DNA from 3 places in the Hyphobacterium marinum genome. Region 1 is predicted to be linked to each of the others. Evidence: predicted binding sites of a transcription regulator. Region 1 holds the regulator's gene; each other region holds the start of a gene.

Region 1 (7,769 bases):
TGACCGATAGCCACGACACGTCCGTCGCGTCGGGCTCTCGCTTCAATCGCCGCCAGCTGACGACCGATGACCGCGGGATCGTCGTCATGGTCGATGAAAATGTCCCGGCTGAGCGATCGAATATCCAGCTCATGTGCGGCATCCCGGGCCCGGCTGCGCGGTGAAGTCACCGAGTCCAGAAACACCAGACCGGTGCCCGCAACCGGTTCAAGGATGGCGCGCATGGCGTCACGGTCCGCCGTCAGGGCACTGCCCATGTGATTGTTCAGCCCCGTCGCCCCGGGCACTTGCGCCAGGGACCAGCGCACGCGCGCCTGCCACTCGGCGGGCGAATGGTGACGGGTCAGGGCATGCGGACCGGGATCGGCGAGCCCGCCCGGCTCCATCGGCAGATGCAGGAAGGTCTCATGCCCGGCATTGCGGGCCTCTGCATCGATCCGGGAGGCCTCCTCGGCATAGGGCAGGATCGAGATCGTCAGAGCAGCGGGAAGCGCGATGGCCCGGCTGGTCAGCACTTGGTCCGGTCCGGCATCGTCAATAACGATCGCCACCAAGGGACCTGGCTGTGTCTGCGGGGCTTCGAAGTCCAGTCGGGGCACCGCTTCAGGAACGGCCTCGGGTCGTGAGACGTCGCTAGACGCTGTCTGCATCGTCGATGGCGCAATCACCTCTACAGGTTCCGCGCGAGCCGCGCCGACCTCGAAGGCGAAGGCCCCGAACGCAAAGGCCGTCGCGGCAAGGCCCGCGGCCAGGACCGGCGCAGCCGGGCTGGCCATACGGCGAAACCGGGAGGCGGACGTCCGGCGCTTAGACATGGACCGACAGGGCGGCCGCTTCGGTTAAGCTTTGATTAATACCGCCCCGGACAGCGTTTCGTCGTTGGCGTCCCCGTCGCCCTGCCCTACCTTCCAACGCGAACCGGCGGGCAGGAATGGGCGGCATGCTGCTGATCATCGACAACTACGACAGCTTCACCTTCAACCTCGTCCATTATGCCGAGGAGCTGGGCGCAAAGACCCGCGTCGTGCGCAATGACGCCATTACGGTCGCCGAGGCCATCGACGGCACCTATTCCGCCATCCTGATTTCGCCCGGTCCGGGGCGTCCGGACGCGGCGGGCATCTGCCTCGACCTGATCCGCAATGCGCCGGACGATCTGCCCGTTCTCGGCGTGTGTCTGGGCCATCAGGCCCTTGCCGAGGCCTTTGGCGGAACCATCGTGCAGGCCCGCGAAATCATGCATGGCAAGACAAGTGCGGTGACGCATGACGCCAGCGGCGTCTTCGCCGGACTGCCTTCGCCCTTCACCGCGGCGCGCTATCACAGCCTCGCGGTGGATACCGCCAGCGTGCCCGACTCGCTTATCGTCACTGCGACGACGGAGGATGGCGAGATCATGGGGCTGCGACACCGCACCCGGCCCCTGCACGGCGTGCAATTCCATCCCGAATCCATCGCCTCGGAGCATGGACACTCGCTGATCGGCAATTTCCTCAAATCGGGACGCGGACCTGCCGCGCAAGCCGCATGAGCGCGCTGCTCGAATGTATCCAGGCCTTCACACGCGGTGAGCGCCCGGCCGCCGAAGCAATTGCCGGAGCGTTTTCCCTCCTGATGGAAGGCGATGCCGGGGACGCGGAAATCGGCGGTTTTCTGATCGGTCTCGCCGCCATTGGTGAGACGCCAGACGATCTCGCCGCCGGGGCGACCGCGCTGCGCGCCCGCATGACCGGCATCACCGCGCCGGACGGGGCCATCGACACCTGCGGCACGGGCGGGGATGCGCGCGGCACCTATAACATCTCAACCGCCGCCGCGATCGTGGCGGCCGGTGCCGGTGCCCGCGTGGCCAAGCATGGCAATCGCGCCGCCTCGTCGAAGTCGGGATCGGCGGAAGTCCTCGCCGAACTCGGTGTCGCGATGGATGCCGGTCCGGCGCGCGTGGAACGGGCCCTCAACGAGGCCAATGTCGGCTTCCTCTTCGCGCCCGCGCACCATTCCGCCGTTCGGCACGTGGCGGCGGCGCGCAAGGCACTGCGCGCGCGGACGGTGTTCAATCTTCTTGGCCCGCTCGCCAATCCGGCGGGAACCAAGCGTCAGCTTCTCGGCGTGTTTGATGACCGCTGGCTGGAACCGGTGGCGCTGGCGCTGAACAGCCTCGGTGCCGAACGCGCCTGGGTGGTCCGGGGCCGTGACGGGCTCGACGAAATCACCACGACCGGGCTGACCGATGTCGTGGAGCTGAAAGACGGCAGTACGCGGCGCTTCACGGTGTCACCCGAAGACGCTGGCCTGCCGGCCGCCACGCTCGATGATCTTGTCGGCGGCACGCCGCAGGAGAATGCTCAGGCGATGCGCGCGCTGCTGGACGGTGCGCCAGGGGCCTATCGCGACATCGTCGTGCTCAATGCCGCCGCCGCGCTGGTTATCGCCGGTCTGGCTGACGATCTCAAGGACGGTGCCGCCAAGGCGCAATCGGCCATCGACAGCGGCGCAGCGAAATCCGCGCTGGAACGCATGGCCGCCATCTCGCGGGGCGAGGCGTGAACGCGTTACAGAAAATCGAGGCCTACAAGCGCGAGGAGATCGTCGCGCGCAAGGCCGCCCGCCCGCTCGCCCAGATGTCCGAGGACGCGCGTGAGGCCTCGGCACCGCGCGGCTTTCTAAAAGCGCTGAAGGCACGCGCCGCACTCGACGGCATCGCCCTCATTGCCGAGGTCAAGAAGGCGAGCCCGTCCAAGGGGCTGATCCGCGCCGATTTCGACCCGGCTGCCCTCGCCCGGGCCTATGAGATTGGCGGCGCGGCCTGCCTCTCGGTTCTGACCGACGCGCCCGGCTTTCAGGGCCATGAGGACTATCTCGTGGCCGCGCGGGCGGCCTGCGCCTTGCCCGTCCTGCGCAAGGACTTCATGCTCGACCCGTGGCAGATCGTGGAATCGCGCGCGCTCGGGGCCGATGCCATTCTCGTCATCCTCGCCAGCGTCGATGACGCGCTCGCCGCGGACCTCATCTCGACGGCCTGGGGCTGGGGGATGGATGCGCTCGTGGAAACGCACAACGAGGCCGAGGTCGAGCGCGCGCTGACGCTCAATGCCAATCTCATCGGCGTGAATAATCGCGATCTGACCACGTTCGAGACCTCGCTGGCGACGTTTGAACGCCTCGCCCCGCGCTTTGCCGGTCAACGATTCGCGGTGGCCGAAAGCGGCATCGCCACACCGGAGGACGTCACCCGCGTCCGCGAGGCCGGCGCACGCGCCGTCCTGGTGGGTGAAAGCCTTATGCGGCAAGGCGATGTGGCCAAGGCCACGCGCACCCTGATGGGGACGGCAGCGTTTACTTGAGGCGGGAAGGAGAGCTTTCCGGTGGCGCGCTGGGCGTCGCTCGCAAGAGGGCGTCGAATTTGTCAGCGTTATTCGACATGACACTTCCGTAGCTTCCCACGATCCGACCGCCTTATATAAACCTCGATAGGCTGTGGCTTTGAGCGGTCAAACAACCACCCATCGCCCGGGGCATCAACCACGTCACCATGTTCGACCGCCTCTATGTCTCCGCCATCACACCAGCGCGCATATAGCTGAATTCCGGCCTGCTCTGCGTCCAACAACGCAATTTGCCGCATATACGTTTCGATGTTCCCGCCATCGCAAGCGCTCGCTCCGTCACGCAGGTTTCTACGCCGGTCATCCGGAAGAGAATTGTATAACCAAATACCAGCCTCACCGATGGAGACATGGCTCGACTGGCCTTTTATCTGCGGAATCGTTTTGCGGACGAGGCCGATCCAAAAGGGCCAGAACAGCACAATCGCAGCCGTCAAAAGCAGCCCAACAATTAGCCAGCCCCACGCCGGTTCTTGGACCCAAGCCGGACAAGACGAGCCAAACCGCTCACACCATTCTAGAATTATTAATTCGTAGTGAGCAGGGCCATCGGCCATCATGAATAAGAAGACGCTGGCAACGATCACCAAAAATGCCGAGGCGGACTTGTATAGCATCCCCAACCCATACCACGGGCCGGGGCAAAATCGCCACAAACAAGGTCATTCCGTGTCCTTCACGTCTCTACTTGCACCGAAGGGATAGGAGGACTTGACGCGCCCCCGGAACACTTATAGAACATCGCGTGAAGTTTATGTTTTGTTCCGCTCGCCGGTCGCGAAGGAAACGCCATGCTGACGCGCAAGCAACACCAGCTTTTGCTGTTCATCCACCGCCGCATCACCGAGACCGGTGTGTCGCCCTCCTTTGACGAGATGAAGGATGCGCTGGAACTGGCGTCCAAGTCCGGCGTGCACCGCCTGATCACGGCGCTGGAGGAGCGCGGCTTCATCCGCCGCCTCGCCCACCGCGCCCGTGCGCTTGAAGTGCTCAAAATGCCGGATTCCGCCGCGCCTGCCGGTGCCGATCTCGGCCCCAATGTCGTGCGAGCCGACTTCAAGCGCCCGCCGCGCGAGGCGCGCGACAGCCGCGAAGTACCCCTGCTTGGCAAGATCGCCGCCGGTGTCCCCATCGAGGCGATCCAGCACGAGACCGACCGCTTCGTGTTGCCGCCCGATATTGCCGGCGGTTCGGGTGAACATTTCGCGCTCGAAGTGGAAGGCGATTCCATGATCGATGCGGGCATTCTTGAAGGCGATATCGTCGTCATCGAACGCTGCAACACCGCCAATACCGGCGAGATCGTTGTCGCGCTTGTCGACAACGAGGAAGCCACGCTGAAACGTCTGCGCCGCAAGGGCGGTTCAATTGCGCTCGAAGCCGCCAACCCGGCTTATGAGACCCGCATTTTCGGACCGGACCGGGTCCAGGTACAGGGCCGTCTCGTCGGTCTCATCCGCCGCTATCACTAGGCTTTCGCCGTCTAGTCGCGGTGTGTCCCTGCCATCGTGCCCGTGCCCGTCCCCGTCCAGGACCGGTCACCCCTGCGGTCGGCGACCGTTTCCCACGACGTGATACGGCCATCGGTGATCCGGAATGTCCGGGCACCGTCACGCGCGAGATCATCGGCATCGATCAGTTCGGCATCGCAGCGCGACCGGAGAACCCGGTTTACCTCAAGGCGCGTGACGACCAGATCCGCCGTGCGGCAGTCCTCGATCAGGGCTTCCTCGGTTTCCGGCGTCGCGATCAGCACGCCCTGCGCCCGGCCTGCACAGCCTGAGGCGTCGCAACGCATCCCCCTCGCCAGTCTGACTTCGCGGTCACCGGTCTGTTCGAGGAAGACTCGCGCCGCAAACCGCGAGCGCCGCGTTGTACTGGCCGACCAGTCTCCATCTGCCGCGTCATAGTGGGCAATGACCACGCCGCTATCCGTCACAAGACCGTCCGGGACCGGTGTGGCCCACCACAGGATGAGACCGGCCCCCATGAAGACCAGCCCCGCCAGCCTCAACAATCCCCGGCCTGCCACCAGAGCCGCAAATCCGGCGGCATAGAGCGGCAGGGCTGCGCCATGGCCCGCCGGGACCGGTGACAGCGCGCCGGGCCAATCGGCGATAAAGTGGGCAATGGATAGAACCGCATCCAGTCCCGCCCCCATCACGGCGAGCGGTATGGCTTCGAGGCCAAACGGCATCAGCGCCAGCGCGATGACGCCGGCCGGCATCACCAGGAAGGAAAAGATCGGCATGGCCGCCAGATTGGCGATGAAGCCGAAGGCGGCGAGCCGGTTGAAATGGAAGGCCGCAAATCCCGATGTCGCCGCACCCGCGATCAGGGACGACCAGCCAATGGCTCCGATTGATCCGGCGGCGCGGCGCAGAACGCCCGGGCGTGGCCCCGGCCGGCGGTGATCACGCAAGGCTCCAAAGGCTGTGATCAGGGCTGACGCAGCGGCGAAAGACATCTGGAATCCCGGCGTGACGATGCTTTCGGGCTGGATGAGCAAAACCGCAAAGGCGGCCAGCGCAACTGAGCGCATGGAGATTGCTTGCCGGCCGACCAGAACGCCGATGAGCACCGCCGCCGTCATGATGAAGGCGCGTTGGGTCGGGATCGCGGCCCCCGAGAGCGCCAGATAGGCAAGAGCCGCGAGCAAGGCGGCAATCGCAGCCGGGTAGCGCGGGTCATGCCGCCGTGCGAAAGGCTCGATCGCGGCAAAGAGGAACCGTACCGCGAAGAAAACACCGCCCGCAAAGAGCGCCATGTGCAAGCCGGAAATGGCAAGGATATGCCCGAGTCCGGTGGCCCTGAGCGCCTCGGCGTCATCGGGCGATATTCCGGACCGGTCACCGGTCAAAAGGGCGGCGGCGATACCGGCGCTGCGCGGCGGCGCGCGCTCACGGATGCGTTCGGCCATCGACCAGCGGACGCGGGCGAAGGCCCGGGCGCGGCTGTCCCCGTAAAATTCAGCCGCCTCGGGCCGCGTTACGGCAAATCCTGATCCGCCAAGCCCTGAAAACCACGCCGCGAAGCCAGCATCATAGCCGCCGGGTGCCGCAGGCCGGGGCGGCGGCCCCAGAACGGCCCGGAGTGTAATTGCGTCGCCGGGCTGGAATGCGCCGCGGTTGGCCAGCACACGAACCCGCCGAGGCGGCTCATCCATGCCGTCGAGTGACGCAACGCGCAGGACCAGTCTCTGCCGCCCGCCGCTTTGCTGGACGCTTTCGATCCAGCCGGTGACGGTCCGCGCGCGCTCGGACTCTGCAACGACCGGTCCGGCGACCGAAAGGGTGCGCCATTGCCCTCTCGCCCCGCCCGCGAGGACAAAGGCGGCGAGCATCAGCGTGATCAGCACGCTCGTCCGGTGGCGCCAGATGATCGCTCCGGCCAAGGCGCACACGGCCAGTCCGAACGCGGTCCAGCCGGCAGCCGCTGAAGGCTCGGCGGGCAGCGTGAAATAGACGGCCGAACCGATTGCAAACGCCACGGGACACCAGAGTGGCAGGTCCTGTACGGTGATGACCCGGGACGTGGTCAGCGCAGCCCAGCTGCGTTCCAGATTGGCGGCAATCGCCGCGCGCCAGGAGCCCGCCTGTTGTTGGACTGGCTCCGATACGGTCATACCCCTATGACCTCCGGCAAACGCATGGTATCACCCGGCACCACACCGCAGCGCAGCATTCTTTCGCACATGCAAAACAAGCAAACCGGCATCGTCACGCGCTTCGCGCCCTCCCCCACGGGATATTTGCACATTGGGGGTGCAAGGACCGCACTTTTCAACTGGTTGTTTGCCCGCGGCCAGGGCGGCCAATTCCTGCTGCGCATCGAGGATACTGATCGCGCCCGGTCAACCGAGGACGCCGTCGAGAAAATTCTTGAAGGGCTGCAATGGCTTGGCCTCGACTGGGACGGTGAGCCCGTGTCCCAGCATGCGCGCGCCGCCCGGCATCGCGCCGTTGTCGATGAGCTCGTCGCCGCCGGTGCCGCCTTCCGCTGCTACTGCACGCCGGACGAAGTGACGGCGTTGCGCGAGACCGCCTTTGCCGAAGGCCGCGCCTTGCGATCACCCTGGCGCGACAGGCCGGACAGTGACGCGCCGGCGGACGCGCCCCACGTCGTGCGTTTCCGGGCACCGGACAGCGATGTCGTGATTGCCGACGCCGTCCAGGGCGATGTCCGCTGGAAGGCCAAGGAATTCGACGATCTCGTGCTGCTGCGAACCGATGGTGCGCCGACCTACAATCTCGCCGTCGTCGCCGATGATCATGACATGGGCGTGACCCACATCATCCGGGGCGACGATCACCTGACCAATGCCGCGCGCCAGTCGCAGATCTACGACGCGCTCGGCTGGGACCGCCCGGTCTTCGCGCATAT
Region 2 (7,769 bases), on a different contig from region 1:
TGCCCAAGGATACGGGCGGGACGGCCAGCGGGGCGCGCCAGGCGACCCAGGCCGCCGTCCGCGACGGGGCTGACATCATTCTTGGTCCGCTTTTCGGGACTGCCGCCCGCGCCGCGGGTGATGAAGCCAGAAGCTATGACGTGCCGGTCATCGCTTTCTCGACCGATGGCAGTGTCGCGGGCAATGGCGTTTATCTCCTCAGCTTCCCGCCGGAAACCGAGGTCGCACGCGTCATCGAATATGCGACGCGCACCGGTCTTTCCCGCTTCGCCTATCTCGGACCGACCGGGGCCTATGGCAATATTGTCCGCGATGCGATGGACACCGAATCCCGCATGGGCGGCGGCAGTCTCGTCGCCAGCGAGCCCTATTCGGGCGGCGTGGAAGCCATGACCAGCGCCGCAGCGCGGCTGGCCCGGTCCGATACCGGCTATGAGGCGGTGATGTTGCCCGAGGGCGGGGTCCGCCTGCGCATGCTGGGCCCGCTCCTGCCCTATCATGATGTTGACCCGGCCGAAGTTCGCTTCCTTGGCACCGGCCTGTGGAACGATCCCGAGACCATTCGCGAGCCGGTCTTGCGCGGGGGCTGGTTTGCCGGTCCGGACGAAGCCGCCCGGTCCCGTTTCGTGGCGAGCTACGAAGCCGCCTATGGCGAAGCCCCCTCCCGCATTGCCAGTCAGGCCTATGACGGCGTGTTGCTGACCCTGCATCTGGCCGGGGCGCGCGACGGGTTTACGCGCGCGGCGGTCGAAGATCCTGAAGGCTTCCTCGGCGCGGACGGCCTCTTCCGTTTCCGGGCCGACGGGCGGATCGAGCGCGGCCTCGCCGTCTACTCGGTCGGGCGTGGTGGATTTACCGTGATCGAACCCGCACCGCGCAGTTTCGAGCCCGCGGGCTTCTAGTCGGGTACCAGCTCATTGGCCATCCGGTCGCCATAGACCCGGGCCTCTGGTGTCAAAGCGACCCGGTCCGGGGTGAGTGTCAGCAGGCCCTGCCGGGCGTAGCGTTCGGCCGCACCGATATCAATATCGCGCCCCGTGGCGGCCCGCAGGGCAGCCCGGTCCAGCCCGTCGGTAATGCGTAACCCCATCAGGATGCGTTCGGCGGCTTCGGCATCGGCGCTGAGGATTTCCGGTGCGCCATGCCCGCGCCCGGTCTCTGTTACCCCAGCCCGGTAGGCCTCGGGCCGCGCCCGCGCTTCGGTGGCCAGCCGCCCGCCGCCGGACGCGGACCCCAGCCGCCCGTGTGCGCCCGGCCCGACACCGATCCAGTCTCCGCCCGTCCAGTAGAGACGGTTGTGAACCGATTGCGCGGAAACGCCGCGCGCATGGTTGGAAATCTCGTAGGCCTCCAGACCCGCTTTGGCGCATAGCTCCTGCGTCAGCGCATAGAGATCGGCGGCGAGGTCCTCTCCGGGCGGAATGAGCGCGCCGCGTTCCACCCGTTTCGCAAAGGCGGTGCCCGGCTCGATGGTTAGCTGGTAAAGCGAGAGATGTTCGGTGCCGTAATCGATGGCTTCGGATAGTTCGCCACGCCAGTCATCAAGACCCTGACCCTCCAGCGCATAGATCATGTCGAAGGAGACACGCGGGAACGCCGCCTGCGCCGCCTTGATTGCCGCCCGCGCACCGTCCCCGTCATGGGCACGGCCCAGGGCCTTGAGGGCGGCGTCATCGAAACTCTGCACGCCCAGCGACAACCGGTTCGCCCCGGCAGCGGCCAACCCGGCGAAGGCGGCCTGGTCATCCGGATTGGCTTCCAGCCCGATCTCGATTCCGGCCTCGAGCCCCCACAAGTCTTCAGCCCGCGCAATCAGGTGTTCAAGCTGAGCGGGTTTGAGGAGAGAGGGCGTGCCGCCGCCGAAATGGATGGAGGCGAGCGGGCGTTTGCCGGTCAGCTCGCGCCAGTGACCCATGTCGGCGAGAATCGCATCGACCAGATCGTCATGGCTGGCGCGCGACTTGTAGACGTTGAAATCGCAATAGGGGCAGATCCGCGCGCAATACGGCCAGTGGAGATAGAGGCCGAGGGAAGGTGTCATGACCCGAATTCAGCGGCCATGAGCGCAGCCAGCGCGCGGCCGCGATGACTCAGCGCCTTTTTTTCGTCCGCACCCATTTCCGCGAAGGTGCGGTTTTCGCCCTCGGGCACGAAGATCGGGTCATAGCCGAATCCGCCTTCTCCGCGCGGCGGCCACACGATCGTCCCGCCTACCCGGCCCTCATAGAAGCGTGGCTCACCGCCCGGCTCCAGCAGCGCCAGCGTGCAGACGAAGGCTGCGCTCCGGTCGGTCGAACCACTATCGGCGAGTTCGGTCCACACCCGGCCCATCGCCCGGTCGAAATCACGGGGCTCTCCCGCCCAGTCGGCCGAGTAGACGCCCGGCGCGCCGCCCAGTGCCGTGACGGAAAGCCCGGAATCATCAGCCAGGGCGGTCAGGCCCGTGGCCTCCATGACCGCACGGGCCTTCAGCGCGGCATTGCCGGCAAATGTCGTTTCGGTTTCATCGGGTTCAGAAAGCGAAAAATCTGCAGCACTGCGCAGCACGATTCCCCTCGGCGTGAGCAGTCCGGTCAACTCCTTGATTTTGCCGGGATTATGGGTCGCCAAAACCCATTCAGGGACTTGTCTCACGGGGCAAACCTTTCAGATATTTTATCGTCTTTCAAAAAATTCATATCGAAAAACGATATTTTTTGCTTGCGCGCCCGAAATTTTATGTTTATCGATAAATCCACGGGCGGCGGAAATGATCGTCCGGATAACAAACGCAAACGGTTTGGTCGAACACTAACGTAACGGAGAATGAAAATGGTCAGGTCCTTTGATTCGATGGCACGCTCCATCGCAATGGTCGCGTTCAACGCGGTGCTGTTGCTCTCGGTGGGTGCCGGAGTGGTCTTTGCGGTCGCCCCGACGATCGCGTGACCGGGGTGGCCCGGGCGGCCGCCGGTGTGGCAGACAGTCTGACCGCACCGGCGGACCCCGCACCGGGCCGTGGAAGGATGAGGTATGACGCAAACAGGACGGGTGACACTCGTCGGTGTGCTCAAACGCGCTCTCGATGTGACCTGGTATCTGCTCTGGGCGGCGCTGGTCGTCGTCTCGGCAACGATGGTCCTCGTGATCGTCGGCTTCATCATGAAATTCGTCGGCGCTTCGGTGCTGGAGACGGTTTTGGCGCGGCTCGACGCGGCCGAAATCCTGTCCTTCCCGCTCTTTGTCGCCGAGATCGTGACGCTCCTGGTCCTGGTCGACCGGTTGCGCCGCATGTTCGCCACGCTGATCGCGGGCGACCCCTTCGTGCCGGAAAATGCCGGCCATTTGCGGGTCATTGCCTTCGCGGTCGCGATCTACCAGGCGGTGGGCTATGTCGCCCGCGCCATGGTCGCCCTGTCGCTGACGCTGTTCGACCTGCCGGTCGCACGCGGCGCGGAAATCGAGGCGACGCTGAATATCAATCTCGGAGCCTGGTTCGCGGTTGTCGCGCTCATGGTGCTCTCCGAAGTGTTCCGGGAAGGCGCGCGAATGCGCCAGGAACAGAAGCTGACAATCTAGGAGGCGCGAACCATGTCCATTCGCGTCACCCTCGACCGGATGCTTCTCGAGCGGCGCATGTCGCTCACAGAGTTGTGTGACCGTGTCGGTATTACGATGGCAAACCTGTCCATCCTGAAAACCGGCAAGGCCAAGGCGGTGCGCTTCTCCACGCTGGAGGCGCTGTGCCGCGAACTGAAATGCCAGCCGGGCGACCTCCTCGTCTTCGACGAGAGCGAGCCGGGCGACGATGAAGAGGATTAAAGCCGGCCCCTGGACCCCACCTCAAGGGCCGGTCAGGAAAAGGCCCCGACCTCCCTGTGACGGAGACGGGGCCCTTGAAGAGGCGGCGGGGGCGGGCCTGTGCGGTCCTAGCCCCTTCCCAAGTGTGAGAGCCGGACGGGCCATTTTCAGCCCCCCAGCGCGCTCCCGCCGCCTTCTCTTTATCGCAGGATTGACAATTTCCGCAATCAGGGCAAGCGCTTCTATCCGAAACCAATGCGGAGCCACGGATGACGAGTACCAGCGACAGGATGGCCATTCTCGCCTTGCAGGCCGACTGGGTCACCGCGGAACGCGCCAATGATTCAAACCGGTTACGTCAGTTCATGTGTGAGGACATCACCCTCTGGCCGGACGACGGCCCGGCCGTGACTGGCATTGACGTGGCGCTTGCCGCCGCCAAGGGTCCCTTTCCAATCCGGGAGATCGTGATTTCCGACGAGGTCATCGAGGCGGGACCTGTGCATGGCTGGAAATCGGCCCGCTTTACCACGCATTTCGACAACGCGGGTGAGACCGTGACCGTTCAGGGCCGCCACCTCTGGGTGTTGAGGCGGGAAAGCACGGGCTGGAAACTCGCCGGCTTGTCCTGGCAGATCGACCGCTAGCCGATCGCGGACCGCTGGATCCCGACCAGTTCCTTCACCCCTTTTCGCGCGAGCGTGAAGAGGTCGTCGAACGCGCTCGCCGGCATCGGCTTGTCTTCCGCCGTCGCCTGGATCTCGACGACACCGCCGTCATCGGTCAGCACGAAATTGGCGTCCGTTTCCGCCACCCGGTCTTCCTCGTATTCGAGATCGAGCCGCGCTTCCCCTCCGACGAGGCCGCACGATACCGCCGCGATCTGACCGTGGACCGGGCTCACGTCCAGCACGCCCTCCTCGACCAGCCAGTTGCAGGCGCGCGACAGCGCTACCCACGCCCCGGTGATCGCCGCCGTGCGCGTGCCGCCATCGGCCTGGATGACGTCGCAGTCGAGCGTGATCTGGCGCTCGCCGAGCTTCCTGAGATCGACCACCGCGCGCAGCGAGCGTCCGATCAGGCGCTGGATTTCCTGCGTCCGGCCCGACTGTTTCCCGGCGGCGGCCTCGCGCCGTCCGCGCGTATGGGTCGCACGCGGTAGCATGCCGTATTCGGCGGTCACCCAGCCCTTGCCCGAATTGCGCATCCAGGGCGGGACATTCTCTTCCACGCTGGCGGTACACAAAACGTGGGTATTGCCGCACTTGATCAGGCAGGAGCCTTCCGCATAGGGCGAAACGCCGGTCTCGATTTCTATCGTGCGCAGCGCGTCGGCAGCGCGGCCGTAAGGACGCATGGGAGACTCCATTCCGGTTCAAGTGCCCCCGTCTAGACGCCCGCCGGGCGGGGGTAAAGCCTCGCCCCGATTGCAAGCCCCGCCCCCTTGCCCTAACTCAACGATCATCATGACCGACACGCCGCGATCCACCCCCAGCCTCGCCGATCTCGATGGTCGCTCGCGCGCGATATTCCGCGAGATCGTGCAGGCCTATCTCGACACCGGTGAGCCGGTCGGTTCGCGCACCCTGTCACAGAAAGACGGCGTAGCCCTGTCACCCGCCTCGATCCGCAACACCATGGCGGATCTCGCCGCACTCGGCCTGCTCTCGGCACCGCACCAGAGCGCCGGGCGCATGCCGACCCATGCCGGGCTTCGCCTGTTTGTCGACGGGCTTCTCCAGGTCGGCGATCTCGGGGCTGAAGAACGCAAGTCCATCGAGACCCGCGTTGCCGGAACGTCGCGCAATATCAATGACCTGCTCTCCGAAGCGTCCTCGGTCCTGGGCGGGCTCGCCGGCGGGGCAGGTTTGGTGCTCGCCCCGACCCGGGAAGCCGCGCTGAAGCATGTCGAATTCGTGCCGATGTCGGCAACCGAAGCCCTCGCCATCCTCGTCTTCGCCGACGGGTCGGTGGAAAACCGGCTGATGACCGCGCCCGACGGGCTGCCGCCGGCCGCATTGATGGAGGCGGGTAATTACCTTTCTGCGCGCCTGAAGGGACGATCCCTCACCGAAGCCAGCGCCGCCATCCGCGCCGAGATCGCCGAACGCCGCGCCCAGCTTGATGAGGCCGCGAGCGCGCTCGTGGAAAAAGGTCTCGCGGACTGGTCGGGCGGCGAAGCCCGCTCGCTCATCGTGCGCGGCCGCGCCCGCCTGCTCGAAAGCGTCGAGGCCACGCAGGACCTTGAACGCATCCGCATGCTGTTTGACGATCTCGAACGCAAGGAAGACCTCATTGCCCTGCTGGAAAAGGCTGGAAGCGGACAGGGCGTGCGCCTCTTCATCGGCGCTGAGAATCCCCTCTTCTCCCTCTCGGGTTCCAGTGTGATTGTCTCTCCCTATATGAATGAGGAAAAGCGGATTGTCGGCGCGCTCGGCGTGATCGGCCCGACGCGGCTGAACTATGCGCGCGTCATTCCGCTGGTGGACTATACCGCGCGCGTCGTCGGCAGGTTGCTCGACGGTGCGAAGACGTGACACGGACGAAACGGACCTGAACGGACATGAGTGACAAGACGACCAAGCCCGCAACCCCGGAAGTGGACGACGAGGACATCGAATCCATCGTCGCGGCGGCCGAGAAGGCCGAAGCCGAAGCCCTCGCCGAAGCGGAAAAGGCCGAGGCGGATGCCGATTCTGAGTCCGGCAGCGAGATCGACCGCCTCGAAGCGGAACTTGAAAAGGCGCGCGAGGACATGATGCGCGCGCTCGCCGATGCGCAGAACACCCGCCGCCGCGCCGAGCGCGAGGTCAAGGAAACCCGCGACTATGCGGTGTCGAAATTCGCCAGTGATCTCCTCGGCGTCGCGGACAATCTCGCCCGTGCGCTCGATGCGGTGAACCGCGACGAGATGGGCGAGGCTGGCAAACAGCTCGCCGACGGCGTGGAACTGACCCAGCGCGCCCTGCTGACGGCATTCGAACGCCATGGGGTGAAAAAGGTCGACCCGGCCCCCGGCGACGCCTTTGATCCCAACCGGCACCAGGCCACGGCGCAGTTTCCCTCCGAACACGCGTCCGGGACCATCGCCGTCGTGATGGCCCCCGGTTATGTCATTGGCGAGCGTACGCTGCGCGCGGCCATGGTCGCGGTCTCGACCGGCCCGGCCGAAGCCGAGGGCGGCGGATCGGATGGCAGTGTCGACGTGAAGGCCTAGTTTTCGGCCTCCGCCCGCTCCAGCGCGGCTTCCATGTCGGTCAGGATCGCCAGGAACGTCTCGGACAGTTCCGGCCCGTTCCGATCTTCTGCTTCGGCATAGAGCCGGTAGAAGACGGTCGGCGGCTCGGTCATCACCTGAGCCAAACGTTCGCGGCCATAATTGGCCTCGATGGCGCGTGAGATAATGTAACCGACATTGTAATTGCGCTCCTCGCCGGTGAAGCCGGCAAAGTAATGCCGCCGCGGATCGGTCGTCGGGTCATTCGCCAGCTGGTAAAGCGAGGCTTCGAAAAAAGTGAAGAGATTGCCGCGCTCACGGACGCCGCGCTCCAGCCGGGTCTGAAAGTAGTCCAGCATCGCCCCGTCGCCCTCGAAATCAGCCGGGTCCGCGACCCACATGGCCGAACCTTCCAGATAGCCATTACGCAGATAGTCGAGTACGCGGCGCTCGTCTTCGGTGAGGGCCGCTTCGGTTTCTTCGGACACCGGGCGATAGGCACCTTGCGCACCGTGATAGAGCTCGTGGACCAGGACCAGCTCCAGCGCTGGAAGGTCGTCATACATGCGGTGAAAGCCGATGTAGAGAACCGGATCGCCGAAGGCAAAACCGGCCGAATTCACCCCCATGACGAAGACCGAATTGAGCGGCGTGTCGTAGTCCGCCGGCAGGAAGACCGACAGGCGTTCGCATGCCGGAGCCATCAGTGTTTCGGGGTCGGCGCGGAAATCGGAAAGCACGGCCTCCATGCCGGACAGCGTTTCGTCGTCCG
Region 3 (7,769 bases), on a different contig from region 1:
CCTGACCTGTATCGCCGTCCTTGTCGGTGTTGGCCTGATCACGCTGCCGTTCCGGCTGTTATTCATGCTGTTCAGCGGTGAGGAAACGAACCGCGTCATCGCCGCCCTGTCGATGTTGCTGACTTTTGTCTCGAGCCTGTTCATCCACTTTGTGGTGGCAAACCTGTCGCGCGGGATCGGGGCCTATCTGGCGCTACATTTCTCCGGCCGGACCAATCCGCTTCTGGCGGACGCCTCCGGCCCCGAAACAGCACCGGGTGCCGCGCCAACCGTGGCGCGAAATGATGGCTGAAACACGGTTCCATATCGCCGCGGCAGCGTTCCGCTTCTTTATTGTCGCTAAGCGGAATCCGCTCGGATTTCTCTGGCTAACCATATGGTCAGTGGTGCCGGTGATCGTCCTTTATGGCGGCCTTTTAATTCTGATGGTGCCGCTGGCGGCGCAGGATTCGGCCGAACACACTCAGACGATGATACGGGTGTTCACCTGGGTGCCACTCATCGTCATTGGAAGCATAATCTTCTTTCTCAGTTTGGCGACGGCCTGGATCCGGTTTCTGCTCCACGGCCGTAACAAGCCGGTCATCCCGATCCGGCTCGGCGCAGACGAAGGCCGCGTCTTCGTCACCGGCCTCGTCGTGACCGTCGTGATGTGGGCGGTTCAGTTCGCGCTGATCATTCCGGTGATGATTGTCGCCGCTTCAGTTGGCCTGTTCACGGACCAGGCCGGCCAAGCGGCGTCGGATGCCGCCATGATCGTGCTGATAATGGCCATGTATGGGCCGATGATCGCCGTAACCCTTTATTTCTCGGTCCGGCTCTACCCCGCGTTCGGGCTTTCCGTGCTTGAGCGGCGGATATTCACTTTTGACGCCTGGCCCGCGTCGAAGGGCGTGTACTGGCCGGCCCTGGGGGCGGTCATCCTGTCCTGGATCGTCGTGCTCGTGATCTATGTCGCATTACTTGGGCTGGCCTTCCTGCCCCTGGCCGTGGACGGCTATGCGGACTCTCAGGCGGAGGCGCTGTCGAGTGGTTCCCTGATCGGGTTTATCGGCGTCTTCGAAGCGATCATGATCGTGGTCGGATGCATTATGATGGTCTGGATGAGTGCTATCCCCTTTGGCCCGATTGCCTATATCGCGGAACGACATCATCAATTGAAGGCTATGGCGGACGTGATGCCTGCTGCCACGCCCAGCGATGGCTGAGCCCCGTTTCGATATCGTCGCGGCGGCATTTCACATCGTGACACTGGCCCGGCGGTATCCTCGGGAAATGCGAAAGCTCGGATTGTCCGCCGCTCTATTCTTTTCTGTCTTTGTTATTCTGGTTTTCGCCGTCGAGATGGCACCGGGCGTTGAGCCTGGACCGATGACCGAGTTGTTCAAATTGCCGGGAACGCTGGCGCTTTGGATCTTGATCTGGCTCGTTCCGGTCGCGGTGATGCGCCTCGGGATGACCGGTGAAACGACTGGCGTGGCGGGGCTTGGATTCGGCGGGGACGAGTTTCGGGTCGGCTTTGGATTTTGGCTGATGGGGTTCCCGGCCTCGCTGGCATCAATACCGACCATGATGATTGCAATTCCACTTATCGGACTGGCGCAAGCGACGGAAAATCTCGCAGTGGTAATTCCGGTAATCTTCGCAGGGCTGACTTTCGGTTTTTCCGGGTATGCCTATGTCATGGCGCGGCTGGGTCCGGGACTGGCTCTGTCAATCCGGAACAAAGAATTCTACGTCACCCGTACATGGCGTGCGACACATCCGATCCGTTGGCGGCTTCTTCTGGTCTGGCTGCCCTGGTGGCTGCTCTATTTCAGTCTGACATTTTTCGGCTTGTTGGCATTTCCGCGCGGCTTGGCCATCGCGGGTGGATATACCGCCGCGATTGTTCAGACCCTCTTTGGGGCCGGTGTCGTGATTTTGTTCTCGATGGCGGCTGCCACGCAGACCTATGTCATGGACTATCTATTGCGGCGCTATCCAGCTGCAGCCTCGAAGATCGGGGCTTCTCCCGCGCCCTAACCCGCCTTCTTCCGCAGCGCCGCGCCGCGCTTCAGAAGCGGTTTGAGATAGCGTCCGGTCCAGCTGGCTTTCACCTTCGCAACGTCCTCGGGTGTCCCGGCCGCGACGATCTCGCCACCGCCATCCCCGCCTTCGGGACCGAGATCAATCAACCAGTCGGCGGTCTTGATGACATCGAGATTGTGCTCGATCACGACGACCGTATTGCCGGTGTCGACAAGCTCATGGAGGACTTCGAGGAGCTTGCGGACATCCTCGAAATGCAGACCCGTGGTCGGTTCATCGAGAATGTAGAGCGTCTTGCCGGTCGCGCGCTTGGAGAGCTCCTTGGAGAGTTTCACGCGCTGGGCCTCGCCGCCGGAAAGCTGGGTGGCGGGCTGGCCGATCTTCACATAGCCGAGACCGACGCGTTTGAGCGTTTCCATCTTGTCGCGCACCGCCGGGACGGCCTTGAAGAAGTCCGCGCCTTCCTCGACCGTCATGTCGAGCACGTCGGCGATGGACTTGCCCTTGAAGGTGACTTCCAGCGTTTCGCGATTGAAGCGCTTGCCGTGACAGACATCGCACGGGACGAAGACGTCGGGTAGGAAGTGCATCTCGATCTTCACGACGCCGTCGCCCTGGCAGGCCTCGCAGCGCCCGCCCTTCACATTGAAGCTGAAGCGGCCCGGCTTGTAGCCGCGCGCCTTTGACTCCGGCAGGCCGGCGAACCAGTCGCGGATCGGGGTGAAGGCCCCGGTATAGGTCGCGGGATTTGACCGCGGCGTGCGTCCGATGGGGGACTGGTCGATGTCGATAATCTTGTCGAGATGGTCGAGCCCGTCGATCTTGTCATAGGGCGCGGGCACGATCTGCGCCTTGTTGAGACGGCGCGCGGCGGCCTTGTAAAGCGTCTCGATCGTCAGAGTCGACTTGCCGCCGCCCGATACGCCGGTGACACAGACGAAGACGCCAAGCGGGAACTCAGCCGTCACGTTTTTCAAATTGTTGCCCGTGGCCCCGGCGACGGTGAGGCTGCGCCCCTTCTTCGGCTTGCGCCGGGTTTCGGGAACCTCGATCCGTCTCTTGCCGGACATGTACTGGCCGGTGAGGCTGTTCGGATTGGCCTCGATTTCCTTTGGTGTGCCTTCGGCAACGATCTCACCGCCATGGACACCGGCGGCGGGCCCCAGATCGACCACATAGTCTGCCGTCGCGATGGCTTCCTCGTCATGTTCGACGACGATGACAGTGTTGCCGAGGTCGCGCAGGCCGCAGAGCGAATCCAGCAGGCGGGTATTGTCGCGCTGGTGCAGGCCGATGGAGGGTTCGTCGAGCACGTAGAGGACGCCGGTCAGTCCCGAACCGATCTGCGAGGCGAGACGGATACGCTGGCTTTCTCCGCCCGACAGCGTGCCGGAAGCGCGGTTGAGGGTGAGGTATTCCAGACCCACATCGACGAGGAATTTCAGACGCTCGCGTATTTCCTTCAGGATGCGTTCGGCGATCTGGCGGTCCTTGTCGGAAAAGTCCTTCTCGATGTCGGAAAACCAGTCCGAGGCCGAGCGGATGGCGACCTCGGTCGCCTGGGATATATCCTTGCCGGCGATCTTCACTGCCAGCGCTTCAGGCTTAAGCCGTTTGCCGTGACAGGTTTCGCAGGGCTGAGAAGACTGGAAGCGGGAGAGGTCATCACGCACCCAGCTGGAATCGGTTTCGCGCCAGCGGCGTTCCAGATTGGGGATGACGCCCTCGAATGTCTTGGTCGTCTCGAAGGTGCGCAGCCCGTCCTCGTACTTGAACTTGATCTTGTCCTTTGAGCCGAACAGCACCGTCTTGCGGAATTCCTCCGGCAGATCGCGCCAGGCCTCGTACATGGACGCGCCGAAATGCTCGGCCAGCGCCTGCAGCGTCTGCTGGTAGAGTTTGGACGTTGCCCGGTTCCAGGGTGCGACCGCGCCGTCATAGAGCGTTTTCGACCGGTCGGGGATGACGAGGCCTTCGTCGAATTTCAGGCTCTGGCCCAGCCCATCACAGGCCGGGCAGGCCCCGAACGGGTTGTTGAACGAGAACAGGCGCGGTTCGATCTCGGCAATGGTAAAGCCCGAGACCGGGCAAGCGAACTTCTCCGAGAATATCAGGCGTTCGCCGGTTTTGTATTCGCGGACTTCCCCCCACCCCGACCCTCCCCCGGTGGGGGAGGGAGAAGGCGCTTTGGAGACTCCCTCCCCTTGAGGGGAGGGTTGGGGTGAGGTGTCTGATCCGACGTCGCGGGAATCCGCTGCGAATTCCGCCACCGCGATGCCGTCGGCGAGGCGCAGCGCGGTTTCGAGACTGTCCGCGAGGCGCTGTTCAAGGCCCTCCCGGATGACGACCCGGTCCACGACGACATCGATGTCGTGTTTGAATTTCTTGTCGAGCGTGGGGGCCTCCTCCAGCGCGTGGAACTCACCATTGACCTTGACCCGCTGGAAGCCGGATTTCAGCCATTCGGCGAATTCCTTGCGGTACTCGCCCTTGCGGCCACGCACGACGGGGGCGAGCAGGTAGAGGCGGGTGCCTTCCTCCAGTGCCATCAGGCGGTCAACCATCTGGCTAACTGTCTGGCTCTCGATGGGCAGGCCGGTAGCCGGCGAATAGGGGACACCGACGCGCGCCCACAACAGGCGCATATAGTCGTAGATCTCGGTGACCGTGCCGACGGTCGAGCGCGGGTTCTTCGATGTGGTCTTCTGCTCGATGGAAATCGCCGGGGAGAGGCCCTCGATCGAGTCCATGTCCGGCTTGCTCATCAGTTCGAGGAACTGACGCGCATAGGCCGAGAGACTTTCCACGTATCGGCGCTGGCCCTCGGCATAGATCGTGTCGAAGGCGAGCGAGGACTTGCCGGAACCGGACAGGCCGGTGAACACGATCAGCTTGTCGCGCGGCAGGTCGACCGAGACGTTTTTCAGATTGTGTTCGCGCGCGCCGCGCACGGAAATGGTCTTTAGCGGTTCAGGCATGGACTTGGGGACCTCGTTGCGGTCAACTCGCGCGCGACTCGCCGGACATTTGACCGGCGGAACATTATGTGAACAAATAGCCCGCGTCCACACGCGGGCCACAGCAATTCTGATGGAGAAGATGGGGATATGGCGGGCAGCGTCAACAAAGTCATTCTGGTGGGTAATCTCGGACGCGATCCGGAAATCCGCCGGCTGAACTCCGGCGACCCGGTCGCCAATCTGCGCATCGCGACGAGCGAGACCTGGCGCGACAAGTCTTCGGGCGAGCGCAAGGAAAAGACCGAATGGCACAACGTCGTGATTTTCAACGAAAATCTGTGCAAGGTCGCTGAGAACTACCTGCGCAAGGGCTCCAAGGTCTATATCGAGGGATCGCTGCAGACCCGGAAGTGGCAGGACCAGTCCGGTCAGGACAAATACACGACTGAAGTCGTGCTGCAGAAATTCCGCGGTGAGCTGCAAATGCTCGATTCGCGTGGTGAAGGCGGCGGTGGTGGCGGGGGCTATGACTCCGGCGACAGCTATTCGGGCGGCGGCGGCCGTTCGCAAGGCGGCAGCGGGCCGAAGGAAAACTTCCGCAATGACGATCTCGACGACGAGATTCCCTTCTAGTCATCCGGATGGTTTTTAAGTCTGGTCTGCATCCGCCGGGCGACGGCGGGTGCAGTCCGGGCTAGTCTTGGCCCCGCGCCTGCAAGGCGGGCGCGGTAGCCACCGGAGTGACTGTCCATGATACGCGCCCTGATTCCCGTCCTTGCCCTGACGCTGGCCGCGCCAGCCATCGCGCAGGACGCTATCATCCTTTCTCAGCAGGGCGACGGAACGCACCGTCCGCAACTGCGCGAAGTGCAGGGCGCGAACAATGTCACCACCTATTACGTAATCGGGGACGGGGCGTTCGGCGACGTATTCGGCGCATTGGCCGAACTGATACAGCGGCCCGATACCGCCAATCGCGAAGTCGCCGACTTCCTGTGGGAAAACCGGGACGTCAATCCGCCCGCCTTCCTGATGGAAGCGGCACGGCGGTATGCGTCAATTGATCCGGACCGGTCGGCGCAGGCCTACTTCCTCGGCCGCGCGCGGATCGTCTATGACGCGATGCGTTGTTCGGACTCTACCGCGCTACAGGCCATTCCCATCATCAACGAGTTTGCCGGTCCGGAAATGGCCACCGTGCTGTCGGACCCCGCGCGCATCCATGCCCAGCTCAGCGCGGTCTATTCCTCGGGGGAGGCGTTCACCAGTCCAGCCTCGCCCTGGTGGATCTGCTCTTCGGCGGATTCGGTGTTTTTCGCCGCCGTCAACAATCAGCCAATCACCCGTAATGAATGGCTGAAACAGCAGACCGAATGGAGCGTGGTACGTGACGGTGTGAACCGGAACATGCTGACGAATATCCGGCTCGCTGAAACGGCGATGAATGGACAATAAGGGCTATCAGGACGCTTTTTTCGTGGCGTCCTGACAGGATTCCGATTGAAGTCCGGCGCGGCGATGGCCGTGGTCGCGGCGGGGAAATGACCGATGCCGAGTTTACAGGCCGCTATGTCGCCCTGAAGCATGCCAGCTTCGTCGCGCTGGACCGTGATGCGAATTCCCATGTTACGCCGAGGAGCTGGCCAATGCTCTGGGCGGAATCGCGTACGACGCGGCGTCGGTCGAGCGCAATTCGCGCCCGCCTGACGTCATGGCCCGCGAGCGGATCGCCGACTTTGACACGAATGGCGATGGCCGGCTCAGCGTCGCCGAGTTCGCCGCCAGTTAAACCAGCGCCATTTCAACGGGATACGGCCACCGGTTCTGCCGGTGGCCATTTCCGTATCCGGTCTTTTCCAAGCTGCGTCCGGAGCGCCCCGCGCGTTTGCCCCGCAGGGCGCGGATTGGTAGGCTGCAAGCCAGTTTTTCCGGCGCGATTCCCGTCGCGCGACAGGCCGTGACGCAACCCGGTCCACCGGTGCGGCCAGACCCGAGACCAGACCCGAAAGACGAGGGGCTTCCTTGAGCGACGAAACCGACGAAATCACTGGCGGCCCCGGTCAACCGGATCGCCCGGACGGCCCGACGATCTCCATCGAGGAGGAGATGCGCTCCTCCTATCTTGATTACGCGATGAGCGTGATCGTCAGCCGCGCCATTCCCGATGCGCGGGACGGTCTGAAGCCTGTGCACCGGCGCATTCTCTACGCGATGCACGAGGGCGGCTACACGCACGACAAGCCCTACCGCAAGTGCGCCAACGTCGTCGGTGACGTGATGGGTCGCTATCACCCGCACGGTGACAGCGCGATCTACGACGCCCTTGTGCGGATGGCTCAGCCTTTCTCGATGAGCCTGGAACTGATCGACGGGCAGGGCAATTTCGGCTCGGTCGACGGCGACCCGGCCGCGGCGATGCGCTATACCGAGTGCCGAATGGACCCGGCGGCCGAAGCGCTGCTCGCGGACATCGAGAAAAGCACGGTCGATTTCGAACCGACGTACGACTCCTCCCGCGAGGAGCCGCGTGTCTTGCCGGCGCGCTATCCCAACCTGCTCGTCAACGGGGCGGGTGGTATCGCGGTCGGCATGGCGACCAATATCCCGCCACACAATCTGGGCGAGATCGTCGATGCGACGCTCGCCATCATGGACAATCCGGAATTGACCGATGCCGAACTGCTCGACATCGTGCCGGGACCGGACTTCCCGACCGGCGCATTGATTGTTGGCCGCGCCGGTTCACGACAGGGCCTGTCAACCGGGCGCGGCTCGGTC

What was found. The regulator LexA, encoded in region 1, represses DNA repair genes until DNA is damaged. The targets are predictions, from matches to a motif close to ATGTTCCNCTTGTGTTCC.
Region 2: rdgB (RdgB/HAM1 family non-canonical purine NTP pyrophosphatase) is a predicted target of LexA. The motif match lies at 2,692-2,709, and genes of this name have one in related genera.
Region 3: uvrA (excinuclease ABC subunit UvrA) is a predicted target of LexA. The motif match lies at 5,068-5,085, and genes of this name have one in related genera.

What each region holds. Positions count from the first base shown of each region.
Region 1 covers NZ_JAZDRO010000006.1:15,614-23,382, forward strand. Annotated here, with positions in the region: gene V0U35_RS12580 (divergent polysaccharide deacetylase family protein) at 1-776, opposite strand, end outside; gene V0U35_RS12585 (anthranilate synthase component II) at 941-1,531, shown strand; gene trpD (anthranilate phosphoribosyltransferase) at 1,528-2,547, shown strand; gene trpC (indole-3-glycerol phosphate synthase TrpC) at 2,544-3,344, shown strand; gene V0U35_RS12600 (hypothetical protein) at 3,413-4,003, opposite strand; gene lexA (transcriptional repressor LexA) at 4,178-4,858, shown strand; gene V0U35_RS12610 (ComEC/Rec2 family competence protein) at 4,870-7,011, opposite strand; gene gltX (glutamate--tRNA ligase) at 7,081-7,769, shown strand, end outside.
Region 2 covers NZ_JAZDRO010000001.1:382,132-389,900, reverse strand. Annotated here, with positions in the region: gene V0U35_RS01900 (penicillin-binding protein activator) at 1-902, shown strand, start outside; gene hemW (radical SAM family heme chaperone HemW) at 899-2,041, opposite strand; gene rdgB (RdgB/HAM1 family non-canonical purine NTP pyrophosphatase) at 2,038-2,634, opposite strand; gene V0U35_RS01885 (DUF2975 domain-containing protein) at 3,013-3,558, shown strand; gene V0U35_RS01880 (helix-turn-helix domain-containing protein) at 3,571-3,801, shown strand; gene V0U35_RS01875 (YybH family protein) at 4,050-4,427, shown strand; gene rph (ribonuclease PH) at 4,424-5,137, opposite strand; gene hrcA (heat-inducible transcriptional repressor HrcA) at 5,247-6,317, shown strand; gene V0U35_RS01860 (nucleotide exchange factor GrpE) at 6,344-6,997, shown strand; gene V0U35_RS01855 (DUF5700 domain-containing putative Zn-dependent protease) at 6,994-7,769, opposite strand, start outside.
Region 3 covers NZ_JAZDRO010000007.1:44,858-52,626, forward strand. Annotated here, with positions in the region: gene V0U35_RS13240 (hypothetical protein) at 1-292, shown strand, start outside; gene V0U35_RS13245 (hypothetical protein) at 285-1,208, shown strand; gene V0U35_RS13250 (hypothetical protein) at 1,201-2,025, shown strand; gene uvrA (excinuclease ABC subunit UvrA) at 2,022-5,009, opposite strand; gene V0U35_RS13260 (single-stranded DNA-binding protein) at 5,139-5,624, shown strand; gene V0U35_RS13265 (hypothetical protein) at 5,742-6,446, shown strand; gene gyrA (DNA gyrase subunit A) at 7,014-7,769, shown strand, end outside.